2 linked regions of the Frondihabitans sp. PAMC 28766 genome follow. The main gene of each other region encodes a partner of the protein of the gene in region 2 in a complex. Links are inferred from orthologs where the notes say so. Each region holds a gene or a part of one and is shown on either strand. Other genes may lie near its edges.

What was found.
Region 1: the proteins of nusB (region 2) and rpsJ are in contact, whole or in part, in a solved structure (PDB 3D3B), measured with the Escherichia coli proteins. The link is inferred for Frondihabitans sp. PAMC 28766 from one-to-one orthologs.

Annotation. Positions count from the first base shown.
Region 1 is NZ_CP014513.1:1,232,070-1,239,585, reverse strand. The notes cover bases 2,903-5,703. They hold rpsJ (30S ribosomal protein S10), read right to left. Parts: upstream 4,557-5,703; coding sequence 4,248-4,556; downstream 2,903-4,247. Other genes in these bases: AX769_RS06010 (DarT ssDNA thymidine ADP-ribosyltransferase family protein), read right to left, coding at 5,122-5,703; rplD (50S ribosomal protein L4), read right to left, coding at 2,915-3,577; rplW (50S ribosomal protein L23), read right to left, coding at 2,903-2,918. Also shown: rplP (50S ribosomal protein L16), read right to left, coding at 1-253; rpsC (30S ribosomal protein S3), read right to left, coding at 256-1,047; rplV (50S ribosomal protein L22), read right to left, coding at 1,047-1,439; rpsS (30S ribosomal protein S19), read right to left, coding at 1,466-1,747; rplB (50S ribosomal protein L2), read right to left, coding at 1,760-2,599; more of rplW, read right to left, coding at 2,619-2,902; more of AX769_RS06010, read right to left, coding at 5,704-5,916; AX769_RS06005 (DNA topoisomerase IB), read right to left, coding at 6,001-6,975; AX769_RS06000 (Rv0909 family putative TA system antitoxin), read right to left, coding at 7,082-7,294; tuf (elongation factor Tu), read right to left, coding at 7,442-7,516. UniProt on the Escherichia coli protein: Involved in the binding of tRNA to the ribosomes. Part of the processive rRNA transcription and antitermination complex (rrnTAC). The complex forms an RNA-chaperone ring around the RNA exit tunnel of RNA polymerase (RNAP).
Region 2 is NZ_CP014513.1:2,703,723-2,711,343, forward strand. The notes cover bases 3,217-6,122. They hold nusB (transcription antitermination factor NusB), read right to left. Parts: upstream 4,927-6,122; coding sequence 4,507-4,926; downstream 3,217-4,506. Other genes in these bases: AX769_RS25840 (MarR family winged helix-turn-helix transcriptional regulator), read right to left, coding at 3,217-3,526; AX769_RS13015 (glucose 1-dehydrogenase), read right to left, coding at 3,658-4,425; efp (elongation factor P), read right to left, coding at 4,942-5,505; AX769_RS13030 (hypothetical protein), read right to left, coding at 5,698-6,122. Outside these bases: AX769_RS12990 (dihydroorotase), read right to left, coding at 1-885; AX769_RS12995 (aspartate carbamoyltransferase catalytic subunit), read right to left, coding at 882-1,874; bifunctional pyr operon transcriptional regulator/uracil phosphoribosyltransferase PyrR, read right to left, coding at 1,871-2,437; AX769_RS13005 (OsmC family peroxiredoxin), read right to left, coding at 2,595-3,038; more of AX769_RS25840, read right to left, coding at 3,083-3,216; more of AX769_RS13030, read right to left, coding at 6,123-6,786; AX769_RS13035 (hypothetical protein), read right to left, coding at 6,791-7,615; AX769_RS13040 (PadR family transcriptional regulator), read right to left, coding at 7,612-7,621. UniProt on the Escherichia coli protein: Part of the processive rRNA transcription and antitermination complex (rrnTAC). The complex forms an RNA-chaperone ring around the RNA exit tunnel of RNA polymerase (RNAP).

The sequences.
Region 1 (7,516 bases), 1.5 Mb from region 2 along the record:
AACCCATGCGGGTCTCGGCGGGCTTCTTGGTCAGCGGGCGGTCGGGGTAGATGTTGATCCACACCTTCCCGCCGCGCTTGATGTGGCGCGTCATGGCGATACGAGCGGACTCGATCTGACGGTTGGTGACGTAGGCAGGCGTGAGGGCCTGGATGCCGTACTCACCGAAGCTCACTCGCGTGCCACCGGTCGCCTGGCCGGTACGGCCGGGGTGGTGCTGCTTGCGGTGCTTGACTCGACGGGGGATAAGCATTGTTAGGCCTCAGCTCCTGCGGTGACCGGTGCGTCCTGCGTCTGCGGGGCACGGGTGTTGCCACCACGCGGCCCACGGTCGCGGTCGCCGCCACGGTCGTTACGACGCTCGGGGCGCGACGACTTCTGGTTCGCCTGCTCGCGCGCGAGCTCTTTGTTGGTGATGTCGCCCTTGTAGATCCAGACCTTCACGCCGATGCGGCCGAACGTCGTCTTGGCCTCGTAGAAGCCGTAGTCGATGTTGGCGCGCAGCGTGTGCAGGGGCACGCGGCCCTCGCGGTAGAACTCGGAGCGGCTCATCTCGGCGCCGCCGAGGCGACCCGAGACCTGGATGCGGACACCCTTGGCGCCGGCGCGCTGAGCACCCTGCAGACCCTTGCGCATCGCGCGTCGGAAGGCCACGCGGGCGGAGAGCTGCTCGGCGATGCCCTGGGCGACCAGCTGCGCCTCGGCCTCGGGGTTCTTCACCTCGAGGATGTTGAGCTGGATCTGCTTGCTCGTGAGCTTCTCGAGGTCGGCACGGATGCGCTCGGCCTCGGCGCCACGACGACCGATCACGATGCCCGGGCGGGCGGTGTGGATGTCGACGCGGACGCGGTCGCGGGTGCGCTCGATCTCGATCTTGGCCACGCCGGCGCGGTCGAGCGAGGTCTTGAGCAGGTTGCGGATCTTGATGTCTTCGGCGACGTAGTCGCTGTACTTCTGACCCGACTTCGTGCTGTCCGAGAACCAGCGCGACACGTGGTCGGTGGTGATTCCTAGACGGAAGCCGTACGGGTTTACTTTCTGGCCCATTACTTGCTCGCCTTCTTCGACGTCGTGGCCGCTTCGGCCTCTTCCGGCGTCGCGAGGACGACCGTGATGTGGCTGGTGCGCTTCAGGATCTGGAACGCACGGCCCTGGGCACGCGGCTGGAACCGCTTGAGGGTGGCACCCTCGTCGACGTAGGCGCTCGAGATGTAGAGGTCTTCGTCGTTGAGGTAGCTGTTGGTCGCGTCCGCCTTGACCCGGGCGTTGGCGATGGCCGACGCGACGAGCTTGTAGACGGGCTCGGACGCACCCTGGGGCGCGAACTTCAGGATGGCCAGGGCCTCGAGGGCCTGCTTGCCGCGGATCAGGTTGACGACGCGACGGGCCTTCATGGGGGTGACGCGGATGTGACGCACGCGTGCGATCGACTCCACCATTTCTCTCCTCCTTCTTCGCCACCGCGCTAGCGGCGGCGACCCTTCTTGTCGTCCTTCACGTGGCCGCGGAAGGTGCGGGTGGGCGCGAACTCGCCGAGCTTGTGGCCGATCATGGATTCGGTCACGAACACGGGGATGTGCTTGCGCCCGTCATGCACGGCGATGGTGTGGCCGAGCATGTTCGGGATGATCATCGAGCGACGCGACCAGGTACGGATCACGTTCTTCGTGTTGGCCTCGTTCTGGCCGATCACCTTGCGAAGCAGGTGGTCGTCGACGAAGGGGCCCTTCTTCAGACTGCGTGGCATCTTCTACAACTCCTACTTACGCTTGTTTCCAGCGTTACGGCGGCGGACGATGAGCTTGTCGCTCTCCTTGTTGGGGTGACGCGTGCGGCCCTCTTTCTGGCCCCACGGGCTGACCGGGTGGCGACCACCGGAGGTCTTGCCCTCGCCACCACCGTGTGGGTGGTCGACGGGGTTCATCGCGACACCACGGACGGTCGGGCGAACGCCTTTCCAGCGCATCCGGCCGGCCTTGCCCCAGTTGATGTTCGACTGCTCGGCGTTTCCGACCTCGCCGATGGTGGCGCGGCAGCGGGCGTCGACGTTGCGGACCTCGCCCGACGGCAGGCGGAGCTGCGCGTAGGGGCCGTCCTTGGCGACGAGACGAACCGAGGCACCGGCGGAGCGGGCCATCTTGGCGCCCCCGCCCGGCTTCAGCTCGATCGCGTGGATGATCGTACCGACCGGGATGTTCTTGAGCGGCAGGTTGTTGCCGGGCTTGATGTCGGCGCCGGTACCGGACTCGACGATGTCACCCTGCGACAGCTTGTTCGGCGCGATGATGTAGCGCTTGGTGCCGTCCACGAAGTGGAGCAGGGCGATGCGAGCCGTGCGGTTGGGGTCGTACTCGATGTGCGCGACCTTGGCGTTGACGCCGTCCTTGTCGTTGCGACGGAAGTCGATGACGCGGTACTGGCGCTTGTGGCCGCCACCGATGTGGCGCGTGGTGATGCGACCGGCGTTGTTGCGGCCACCGGTCTTCGACAGCGGGCGCAGCAGCGACTTCTCGGGCGTCGAGCGCGTGATCTCGGCGAAGTCGGCGACGGACGAACCGCGGCGACCCGGAGTCGTGGGCTTGTATTTGCGAATAGCCATTCTTATATCCCTCCGAGCCCTAGCCGACAGCCGTGAAGATGTCGATGGTGCCCGACTTGAGTGTCACGATGGCGCGCTTGGTGCTCTTGCGCTTGCCGAGACCGAACTTGGTGCGACGGGTCTTGCCCGGGCGGTTCAGCGTGTTGATGCTGTCGACCTTGACGTCGAAGATCTTCTCGATGGCGAGCTTGATCTCGGTCTTGTTCGAGCGGGGGTCGACCAGGAAGGTGTACTTGCCCTGGTCGATCAGGGTGTAGCTCTTCTCGGAGACGACCGGCGAGATGACGATGTCGCGGGGATCTTTGTGGATGCCGCTCATGCGGTGGCCTCCTTCTTGGTCTTCGAGGCCACGAAGCCGTCGAAAGCGCTCTTGGTGAAGACGATGTCGTCGGAGACGAGGACGTCGTACGCGTTGAGCTGGTCGTAGGTGATGACGTGGACCTCTTCGACGTTGCGGACGCTCTTGAGCGTCAGCGTGTCTTCGCGGTCGGTGACGATCAGCACGTGCCTGCTCGACGAGATGCCGGCGAGCAGGGCGATGGCGGTCTTGGTCGAGATCTCGTCGGCGACGAACGACTCGACGACGTGGATGCGAGCACCACGAGCGCGGTCGGAGAGCGAACCGAGCAGAGCGGCCGCGATCATCTTCTTGGGGGTGCGCTGCGCGTAGTTGCGGGGCGTCGGGCCGTGGACGATGCCACCGCCGGTCATCTGAGGAGCGCGGATCGAGCCCTGACGAGCGCGACCGGTTCCTTTCTGCTTGAACGGCTTGCGACCGGCACCGGAGACCTCGCCGCGGCTCTTGACCTTGTGCGTGCCCTGGCGGGCGGCGGCGAGCTGAGCGACGACGACCTGGTGGATCAGCGGGATGTTGGCGGTGACGTCGAAGAGCTCGGCGGGGAGCTCGACAGTGCCGGTCTTCGCGCCCTTGGCGTCGAGGACGTCGACGGTGGTTGCGGTTGCAGTGGTGGTAGCCATGCGTTAGGCCCCCTTAACGGCGGTGCGGACGAAGACGATGCGGCCACGGGCACCGGGGACGGCGCCCTTGACGAGCAGCAGACCCTTCTCGGCGTCGATGGCGTGCACGGTCAGGTTGAGGACGGTGACGCGCTCGCCACCCATGCGGCCGGCCATGCGCATGCCCTTGAAGACACGGCTGGGGGTCGACGAAGCACCGATCGAGCCGGGCTTGCGGTGGTTGCGGTGCGAACCGTGCGAGGACGAGACACCGGCGAAGTTGTGGCGCTTCATGACACCGGCGAAGCCCTTGCCCTTGGAAGTGCCGACGACGTCGACCTTCTGGCCGGCTTCGAAGGTGTCGACCGTGAGCTCTTGGCCGAGTGCGTACTCGGCGGCGTCGGCGGTGCGGACCTCGGTGAGGTGACGGCGCGGCGTGACGCCGGCCTTGTCGAAGTGACCGGCACGCGGCTGGTTGACCTTCCGCGGGTCGATCGGGCCGGCGGCGATCTGGACGGCGACGTAGCCGTCGTTCTCTTCGGTGCGGATCTGGGTCACGACGTTCGGCGAGATCTCGACGACGGTGACGGGATGAGCTTGTTGTCTGCATCCCAGACCTGGGTCATGCCGAGCTTCTTGCCGAGCAGGCCCTTGACGTTCTTGGTGGTGGTAGCCATCTGTCAGTCGCCCCCTAGAGCTTGATCTCGATGTTGACGTCGGCGGGGAGGTCGAGACGCATGAGCGAGTCGACGGCCTTCGGCGTCGGGTCGATGATGTCGATGAGGCGCTTGTGCGTGCGCTTCTCGAAGTGCTCGCGCGAGTCCTTGTACTTGTGGGGCGAACGGATGACGGCGATCACGTTCTTCTCGGTGGGGAGCGGCACGGGGCCGACCACGGTCGCACCGGCACGGGTCACCGTGTCGACGATCTTGCGAGCTGACGTGTCGATGACCTCGTGGTCGTACGACTTCAGTCGGATGCGGATCTTTTGTCCCGCCATGTGTGACTCTCTCTCGATGTATACGTCGCGCACCTTCACGGGGCCGCCTGACGCGCATTCCGGAACCGAGGCCCGGGCTGCTGTGTCGGTAGGCAGGAGTCGCTCTCTTTCGAGAGCGGCCTCGTCTGCCGCACCACTGTTTTTCTGTCAATGCCGATCGAGGATGCAGCACGCTGCACTTGCCTCACCGGCGTGATCGAACCCGCGGAGAGATTTGTGACAAGCACAATGCACCTGCGAGGAGGTCCATCTCTCGGCCCGAGACCGACCCCGCGTGGAGGTCGCTCCTGGATCCGGCGCACAGACTGCAGAAAACTACAGAGAGCTGCGCGCCTTCGGATTCGATTGGAAGAGGTATCCTGCTACCCGCGGCCCAGCTCTTGCTTCGACTCGAGAGCCTCGCTGAGCGAGTTTCTCTTGAGCGTCGTGTCACAAGCACTGTGCACTGCCTGGCAGTGATCTCACCCGTAAGGGCGGAATGTTGAACCAGATAAGTCTGCCATAGGGCGGCATTTGCTGCAACCCGGGCGTGTCGCGACCCGGAGGCCCGAATTTCCGGGCCGGATCAGTCTTCGGCCGGGCGGAACCACGGCGGGTAGATCGCGACGCGCGGCGTCGACCCGCCGGCCTCGGTGACCAGCGCCTTCACGCGGTCGCGCATGCGGTCGTTGGGCACGCCGATCAGGGTCACCGACATGAGGTCCACCGAGTCGGGCACCAGGATCTCGGCGTTGAGAAGGGTCGGATCGGCGATCGACGCCCGACGTACCAGCGCGGCCCCCTCGGCGGGGCCCTGCGCGAAGCGCGTGAGCGCGTCGGCGGCATCACCGTCGGCCACCACGAAATCGCTGCCGAGCAGCTTGATCGGGGCGACGAGCACGACGTAGTCGGTGGCCCGCGTCTCACGGGCGGCGGCCGACCAGCGGTCACCGGCGGCACCTGTGCGCACCTGGTTCCAGGTCGTGGCGTCGGGCGACAGCGCGAACGGTACGTGCGAGGCGACGGAGGCGCCCGAGGGCACCACGGCCGCCGCACGCTTCTCGCGGTGCGCGGCCGAGCTCACGTCGATCTCCGGCGTCGCCGCGGCGCGCAGGAGGCCACCGGACAGGATGCCCTCGAGGTTGTCGATGTGGGTCCAGTGGTGGGCCCGCATGGTCGACAGGTCGACGTTCGGCAGGGCGTCAGCGGCTGGGGGGCGTTTCACGCCCGCGACACGAGGGGGCGTGCGGCGCGTTGCGGGAGCCTTGCGGACCGTGGGCGTCGAGGTCGACGACGATGTCGGCTCCTGCGACTCGGGGGTCTGGCGCGGCGAGCAGATGTCGCACAGCTCGATGTCCAGGCCGTGGATGCACTCGATCACTCTGGGCCTTTATTCACTCTGGGCGGGTCCTCTCGTGCGCCCGTAAGTCGGACACAAGGTTCTAGGTTACGTGACCCGGCCCGATCACCGGAACAGGAGTGCTCGCACCTCGGTCTCGGCAGACCCGAGTCGCGCAGGATCGATGGTCTCGCCCGCCTGGTAGGCATCGACGAGTCGCGGGTCGACGTAGCTGCTCTTGGCGATCGAAGGAGTATTGCCGAGCACCTCGGACGCGTCGCGCATCGCCTGCGCGAGTGCTCTCTGTCGCTTGGTGCGAGTCGGCTGCGGGCCCGTCCGCGCGAGGCTCGTGGCGGCGGTCACGGTGCCGTGGAGGGTGCGGAAGTCTTTCGCCGTGAACTCGTCGCCGGCACGCTCCTTCACGTAGGCGTTGATCTCGGGCGAGTGGAGGGGACGCCATGCGGCTCCGGCTTCAGGCCGGTAGGCGAGCAGGCGCGCCCGACCGCCACGACGCTTGAGCGAGCGGATCACGCGGGCGAGGTCGGCGTCGGTAATCGTCGAGCCCCACTCCTGGCCGCTCTTGCCGGGGAAGTCGAGCGCGACGGTGTCGCCCGAGACGGTCGCGTGGCTGCAGAGCAGCGTCGCGAGACCGTGACTGCCGTGCTCTTCGGCATAGCGCTCGGAGCCGACCCGCAGCGAGCCCGTGTCGAGCATGCGGAACGCGGCCGCAAGCGCTCGCTCGCGATCGGGCTCGTCGCGGCGGAGATCCTGCGTCACGAAGCGTCGCGCCACGGGCAGCGACTCGGCGAGGGCGAGGGCACGGTCGAACTTGATGCGGTCTTTCTGCTCGCGCCACGTCGGGTGGTAGATGTATTGGCGGCGGCCGGCAGCGTCGACTCCGGTGGCCTGGATGTGCCCGTTGTCGTATGGGGCGATCCACACGTCGGTCCAGGCCGGCGGGATGGCCAGGTGCTCGATGCGGGCACGCAACTCATGGTCGGAGATGGTCGTGCCGTGCACGTCGCGGTACGTGAACCCGCGCCCGGCCTTCACCCGGGTCACGCCTGGTCTCGTGTGGTCGGTGTGTCGCAGACGGGGCATGGAGCCCATCGAACACCGCGCCGCTTTCTGCCCTTCTCGGCGGGGTACGACGAAGAGCCCCCGACCGCACGGGTCGAGGGCCCTCACGATGCAGTCGGGGGTGTGGCTAGTCGTTGCCGATCTTCTTGTCGGCGGCGTCGCGCGCCTCTTCGATCTTGTCGTGGAACTTGCCGCCGGTGATCTTGTCGGCAGCACCTGCCACGGCGCCGAGGATGCTGTCGCTGACCTCTTCGACCTTGTCGCTCTTCAAGGCGTCTTTCACCTTGTTGTCGTTCAGGAACTCTTTGGCTTTCGCTGTCGCATCGTCCAGGTTCGCCATGATGGCCCTCCCTCACCGGCCGGCACTTCCGGCCATGCAGGCAATGATGCGCCCGTCCGTGCCAAAACTCTAGAAACGGGCGGTTAACGGCGGAAGGGCCGAGCCTCTCGGCTCGACCCTCCTGCTGGATCGCTTGGCGTTTTTGTCTTACTTGTTGATCTTGGTGACGGTACCGGCGCCGACGGTGCGGCCACCCTCACGGATCGCGAAGCGCAGGCCCTC
Region 2 (7,621 bases):
GGCGCGGAGGGCCTCGACGTCTTCGGCGCGGCGCAGCGGCGGGTTCACTTTGTAGCGGGCGTCGTAGGTCGACACGAGGTCCTCGGTGAGCAGCAGGTGGTGCGGGGTGACCTCGGCGGTCACGTCGAACCCGCGCGACTTCGCCCACCTGATCACCTCGACGCTGCCCGCGGTCGAGACGTGGCAGACGTGCAGGCGGGCGCCGACGTGGTGGGCGAGCAGCACGTCGCGGGCGATGATCGACTCCTCGGCGACCGCGGGCCAGCCGGCGAGCCCGAGCGTCGCGCTGAGCTCTCCCTCGTTCATCTGCGCGCCGATCGTGAGGCGCGGGTCCTGCGCGTGCTGTGCGAGCACTCCCCCGAAGCCCTTGATGTATTCGAGCGCTCGCCGCATCAGCAGCGGGTCGGCGACGCACTGGCCGTCGTCCGAGAAGACGCGCACCCGGGCCTTCGACCGCGCCATGGCGCCGATCTCCGACAGGTGGGTGCCGCCGAGACCCTGCGACACGGCGCCGATCGGGCGCACGGTCACGTAGCCTGCGCGGTCGCCGAGCGCCTGCACCTGCTCGACGACGCCGGCCGTGTCGGCGACGGGCGACGAGTTCGCCATGGCGTTGACGGCCGTGAAGCCGCCGGCCGCTGCGGCGCGAGAGCCGGTGAGCACAGTCTCGCTGCCCTCGAAGCCGGGCTCGCGGAGGTGCGTGTGCAGGTCGACGAGACCCGGCAGTGCAAGGAGCCCGTCGGCATCGATTCGAGTCGCGCCCGCTTCGCTGAGGTTCGTGCCGAGAGCCTTGACGACTCCCCCGCCGTCACGGCCTGCACCGATCAGGATGTCGGTGGTTCGGCCGTCCGAGAGGGTCGCCCCCACGATCAGGTGGTCGGTCATTTCGCTCCTTCTGTCACGGTGGGTGCGCTTGTCGCGGCGGGTGTGCTCTCGCCGCCGGCGAGGGTCAGGTAGAGCACGGCCATCCGCACGGCGACACCGTTCGTGACCTGCTCGAGCACGGTCGACTGCGGTGAGTCGGCGGCCTCGTCGCTGATCTCCAGCCCGCGGTTCATCGGCCCGGGGTGCATCACGAGCGTGGTCGGCCGCAGCCGGTGGAACCGGTCGGCCGTGAGACCCCAGGATCGCGAGTACTCGCGCCCGTTGGGGAAGAACGCCTCGTTCATGCGCTCCTGCTGGATGCGCAGCATCATCACCACGTCGGGGTCGACGGTCGCCAGAGCCTCGTCGAAGTCGTAGTGCACGTCGACGCCGAAGGCGGCGACACCGTTCGGCAGCAGCGTCGGCGGGGCGACGAACGTCACCTCGGCGCCGAGAGTCTTCAGCAGCCAGGCGTTCGAGCGGGCGACGCGGGAGTGCAGGATGTCGCCGACGATCAGCACCTTCACGCCACTGAGATCGCGGCCACGACTGGCCGTGCCGTGGATCCTGCGCCGCATCGTGAACGCGTCAAGGAGAGCCTGCGTCGGGTGCTCGTGGGTGCCGTCGCCGGCGTTGACGACGCCCGCGTCGACCCACCCGCTCTCGGCCAGCACTCGCGGGGCGCCCGAGGCGGGGTGCCGGATCACGATGCCGTCGGCCCCCATCGCGGCGAGTGTCTGCGCGGTGTCCTTCAGCGACTCGCCTTTCGAGACGCTCGAGCCTTTCGCGGCGAAGTTGATCACGTCGGCGCTGAGGCGCTTGGCGGCGGCCTCGAACGAGATGCGCGTGCGGGTGGAGTCCTCGAAGAAGAGGTTGACGACCGTGATGCCCCGGAGAGTCGGCAGCTTGCGCACCTCGCGCGTCGAGACGGCGGCCATGTCCTCGGCGATGTCGAGGATACGGAGTGCGTCGTCGCGCGACAGGTCCGCGGTGCTGAGGAGATGCTTCACCGGGTGACCTCCTCACGGTCGGGCGGCCCCTCGATGGCGACCTCTTCGCCGTCTTCGAGGTGGTCGACCCCGTCGAGACGCACGAAGATGCGCTCCTGCGCCGAGGTCGGCAGGTTCTTCCCGACGTAGTCGGCGCGGATCGGCAGCTCGCGGTGGCCGCGGTCGACCAGCACGGCGAGACGCACGATGCGGGGGCGGCCGAGCGAGCTCAGCGCATCCAGCGCGGCTCGGATCGTGCGGCCCGAGTAGAGCACGTCGTCGACCAGCACGACGGTCTTGCCGTCGATGCCGCCCTCGGGCACGCTCGTCGGCATGGGAGCCCGGGTGGGCTGGCGGCGCAGGTCGTCGCGGTACAGCGTGGCGTCGACGGCGCCGACGGGCACCGTCTGGCCGCTGATCGTGGCGAGGGCCGTCGCGATCCTGTCGGCGAGAAGGACGCCTCGGGTGGGGATTCCCATCACCACGAGATCGTCGGCCCCACGGTTGCCCTCGAGGATCTCGTGGGCGATGCGCGTGAGCGCGCGTGTGATGTCAGCCTGACTCAGCACTGTTCTGGTGCTCAATCGGACCTCCTTTCCCGTCTCTCTGGGCGGATTTGAAGGTGGTCGTGTCGTTCGACCAGCCTAGCGCTTCCCGCCCATGACAAAACTCCCGCGACCGGCACAGGATCTAGTCCGCGGACTAGATCGTGTGCCGGTCGCGGGAGTCGAGGGGGTGAGGTCAGGCCTCGAGCTGCGCGTCGAGCGTGATCTCGACACCCGTCAGCGCCTTCGAGACCGGGCAGCCGGCCTTTGCGGTGGCTGCGGCGTCGGCGAACTGCTCAGCAGTGACGCCGGTGACCTCGCCACGGACGGTGAGCTTGATGCCGGTCAGCTTGAAGCCGCCGTCGGACGAGTCCGGGCCGAGCGAGACGTCGGCCTTGACGTCGAGCGCCTCGATGGTGCCGCCGGCAGCGCCCAGGATGGCCGAGAACTGCATCGCATAGCAGGCGGAGTGCGCCGCGGCGATCAGCTCTTCGGGGCTGGTGTAGCCGCCGGCCTCGTCGGCGGCGCGCTTCGGGAAGGAGACGTCGAACGTGGCGAGCTTCGACGAGGTGAGCTCGACCTGGCCCGAGCCCTCCTCGAGGGTTCCGTTCCAGGCGGTGCGTGCGGTGCGAGTGGGCATGTGTCTCTTCTTTCGTGTGAGTGAGGCGGGAGAGGTCGGGCGGGTCAGGGGGCCGAGCGCACGCTGTCGGCGATGGCGGTGATCTGCTGCTGAAGAAGGCGGATGGCTTCAGGAGCGAGGCCGGTCGCGGCGCAGACACCGGCCGGGATCGAGGTGGCCAGCTCTCGGATCCTGCCGCCCTCGGCCGTCGGTACGACCTCGACGACCCGCTCGTCGGCGGTACTGCGGGCGCGCGTCAGGAGGCCGGCGGTCTCGAGGCGGCGCAACAGCGGCGAGAGCGTTCCGGAATCGAGGTGCAGGCGGTCGCCGAGGTGCGAGACCGAGACGGAGCCTTCCTCCCACAGCACGAGCATCACCAGATACTGCGGGTAGGTGATGCCGAGGGGGGCGAGCAGCTCGCGATAGTGCGATGTCAGCGCCCGCGACGCGCTGTAGAGCGCGAAGCAGATCTGCTCGTCGAGCAGCGGCGTTGCCGGTGCGGTGGCCATGCGCTCACAGTACCACATTGTGCACAACCAAGTTGCACGCAACATGTCCACCCCACGATCCCTAACCTTTTCGGCTCACTCTGACCGTCCGGACGGTCAGGGCGAGCCGAAAAGGTAAGGGTCGGGCGCGGTTAGAGGCCGACACTCCCCTGCATGATGCCGCCGTCAATGAAGACCGTCGTCGCAGTCATGTACGACGCCTTGCCCGACGCGAGGAAGACCACCATCTCGGCGATGTCCTCCGGTTGCGCGAGCTTGCCGACGGGGATCGAGTCGTCGAGCATCTTCAGCTTGGCGGGGTCGGCCACGGTCTCGGCGTTGATCGGGGTGTCGACGGCGCCGGGAGCCACGTTCACGACACGGATGCCGTGCGGGCCGAGTTCGACACCGGCGGTGCGGGTGAGCATGCGGGTGCCACCCTTCGAGACGCAGTAGGCGATGTTGCCTGGCATCGGCCAGTCTTCGTGCACGCTCGACATGTTGATGACAAGGCCGGGTGTCTTCTGCGTGATGAACTGCTTCGCGGCGAACTGGGTGCCGAAGAATGCGCTCTTGAGGTTGACCGCCATGATCTTCTCGAACTCCTCCTCTGTGGTGTCGAGGATGCCGGTGCGGTTCTCGATGCCGGCGTTGTTGACGATCACGTCGAGGCGCCCGTAGGTGTCGACCGCCGTCTTGACCATCGAGTGGATGCCGTCGGCGGTCGAGACATCGGCGTCGACACCGACGGCCTTGCCGCCCGCGGCCTCGATCTTGGCGATGATCTGATCGGTGACTTCGCCGTGAGCCACGTAGTCGATGACGATGTTGGCGCCCTCGCGGGCGGCCGCGATGACGATAGCCTCGCCGATGCCCGAGTTGCCGCCGGTGACGATGATGGTCTTGCCGTCGAGAAGCATGCTGCATCCTGTTCTGTGCGACACCCTGTCGCGCCCCACGGAACATACCGCCGCTCTCGATGTGCCTTCTCAGGCGTGCGGCTACCCGGCGGCGGCGGTGGAGGCGATGCGCCCGAGGAGGCCGTTGACGAAGCTCGCGGAGTCGTCGGTCGAGAGGCTCTGCGCCAGCTCGACGGCTTCGCTGATGGCGACGGCGCTCGGGATCTCGTCGTTGTGCGTCAACTCCCAGATGCCGATGCGCAGGATCGCGCGGTCGATCGTGGGCATGCGGGCCAGCGTCCAGCCCTGCGAGTAGGTCTCGATGAGCTCGTCGATCTCAGGACGGTTCTCGATGACGCCCTGCACGATGTCGCGGGCGTAGCCCCAGGAGGAGTTGCGCTCGGGCTCGGCCATCGCGCGCTGGGTCTCGGCGACGAGCGCGTCGTCGATGGAGATCTGGCGGATGTCGGCGACGTAGAGGACGTCGAGGGCGCGCTTCCGCGCCTTGGTTCGTGCGCTCACAGGTGTGCGGCGGCCTTAGTCGTTGACGCGGCCGAGGTAGCTGCCGTCGCGCGTGTCGACCTTGACCTTGGTGCCGTTCTCGAGGAAGAGGGGCACCTGGATCTCGTAGCCGGTCTCGACGGTGGCGGGCTTGGTGCCCCCGGTCGAGCGATCGCCCTGGAGGCCCGGCTCGGTGTACGTGACCTCGAGGATGACCGAGGCGGGGAGCTCGATGTAGAGCGGGTCGCCATCGTGCAGGGCGACCTGCACGTTCTGGTTCTCGAGCATGAAGTTCTTGGCGTCGCCCACGACGGTGGCGGGGATGTTGATCTGGTCGTAGTCGGTCGTGTCCATGAACACGTAGCCGTCGGCCTCGGCGTAGAGGTAGGTGTACTCGCGGCGGTCGACGTTGGCGAAGTCGACCTTCGTGCCGGCGTTGAACGTCTTGTCGACGACCTTGCCAGTCATGACGTTCTTCATCTTGGTACGGACGAATGCGCCGCCCTTGCCCGGCTTCACGTGCTGGAACTCGACGATGTTCCAGAGCTGGCCGTCGAGGTTGAGAACGGCGCCGTTCTTGATGTCGTTAGTGGTGGCCATGCGCGGAAGTCCTTTGTGAAGATGAAGTGAGAGGGGGCCCGGGCCCCCGTGCGTGCGGCCGCTCGGGCCATCGACAAGTCTACCCGAGAGTCTACGCGCGCCCCTGAGGTGTGCTCCGGCTCGCGCAACACCCCGCGTTTCGGCCGACCTCCCCGCGCCGCGGCGCTGGCACCTCGGCCGAAACGCGGGGTCTCACATGACTGCGCGCATCACGCCCGCGTAGACGAGACACACGAAGACCAGGGCACTTGCGATGATGGCGGCACCTGCCAGAACGGCGCCGAGCCCCGGGACGGAAGCCACGAGAAGTACGATCAGCACCACGGTCGAGAGGAGCACCACCGCCTGGAACGCCGCGAGCACCACGAGGCCGGGGCTGAGCCTCGGCAGGCGTCGCAGGAAGTCGGAGCCGCCCTGGCCGAGACCTCGCCGGTAGCGGCGCCACGCCAGGGCGAGGCCCACGATCATCAATACGCCCACACCGGCGATCGCCCCCCGGACTCCCCCGGACAGGTGCGACGACCCGATGCTCATCGCCGCGATGAGTCCGACCAGCATCAGGCCGGAGAGCAGGATGCCGTTGACCCAGTCGAGCGAGCGCAGCACGGCGCGCCGGAGTCGCCGTGCGATGATGCGCGACCCCGGGTTCTCGGCGAGCATCTCCGCGAACGCGGCCGTGGCATCCCCCAACTTATTGCTGTCGAGCTTGACCTGCGCCAGCTGTCGCTTCGCATAAGCGTGAGCGGGGTCGAGTCGGAGGACCTCGCGATAGAAGGTCTCCGCGCCGTCGATGAAGCCCTTCGAGTGGGCGAGCCGAGCACTGACCAGTAAGGCGCCGGGCTCGTTCGGAGCCAGCGCAACGGCCTCTTGGGCTGCATCCCAGGTGTCCTCCGTCACGCGATTGTTCTCGATGTCGACCTCCACTCGTTGAGCATGGGTGACCCAGTTTCCGGGGGCGAGATCGATCGCCGTCAGAGCCGCCTTCAGCGCCTCATGATGGTCCCGATTGCGCGAGGCCGATGCCGCGACGAGACGCCACGCCCATTCGTTCGACGGATCGGCCTGGACGGCCTTTCGGGCCCACTCGAGGGATGCGCGAGTGGCGCGCACTTGCAGGCTGGCCTCGGCCATCAGAAGGACGGTGGCGTGACTGACGTCGCCTTGCCCCGTCAGTTTCGTCAGAATGCGATGCGCCTCTTTCGGCCGGCCGAGGTCGAGGCACAGCTGTGCAATGGTCACATCGTCGTCGTCCCTCGTCGCCGAGGCCCCCTGCGTCGTCATGTCGTCAGTGTGGCTGGAGGCGCCGTGCCGTGCCACCCCACGATCGGGTGGCGCGCGTGCCCAGGATGCCGGCGGCGAGGCAGCCGACGAACGGCACGAGGATCAATAGCCAGCGCAGCCCGAACTGCAGCGTCACGGGCAGGCCGTCGGCGCCCCGGTCGAAGACGGCGATCGACCACGTCACGGCGAAGATCGCCACCGGCAGGGCGACGAGCAGCCACCGAACGCCTCGGACCCTGTGTGCGGCGAACCAGATCGCCGTCACAGCGGCGTACGTGATTGCGAACCACATCCAGTCCAGCGACGTGAAGAGTCGGAACACCCCGAGCAGCTCGCCCCCGAAGATCGCGATGACGGGCAGGACGGCCGCGCTCGACAGGCCGCGGCGCGCGCGTCCTGCTCCGTCGATCAGGGCGAGGGCCGCGATGAACGCGAGGCCGGGGACGAGGGAGACGAATGCCGCGCTGACGTGGACGAGGGCGTGGAACCATGGACTCTGCTCGTACCGGTCGAGCAGATCGAGCAGCACGACGCCGAACACCATCGACGCGAACGCGAGCGCGATGAGAAGCGGCGCCAGGCGGACGGCGCGCGGGCCGCGGGATCCTGCAGCCACGGCCTCGCCCCAGGTCGAGCGACGACCCGAGCGACGGTGGAAGAGCGCCGTCGTGAACGCGCCCATCGCGAGCCGGAAGGCGCTCAGGTCGAGGTCGGCTGCGCCGTCGAGGTCGGCGAGCCACTGCTCGCGGCGGGTCTCGCGGTGCGCTTCGGGCGAGAGGGCGACAGCGGCCTCGACGAGGCGGCGGCTGAGGGGGCGAGCGGCGGTCACGAGGTC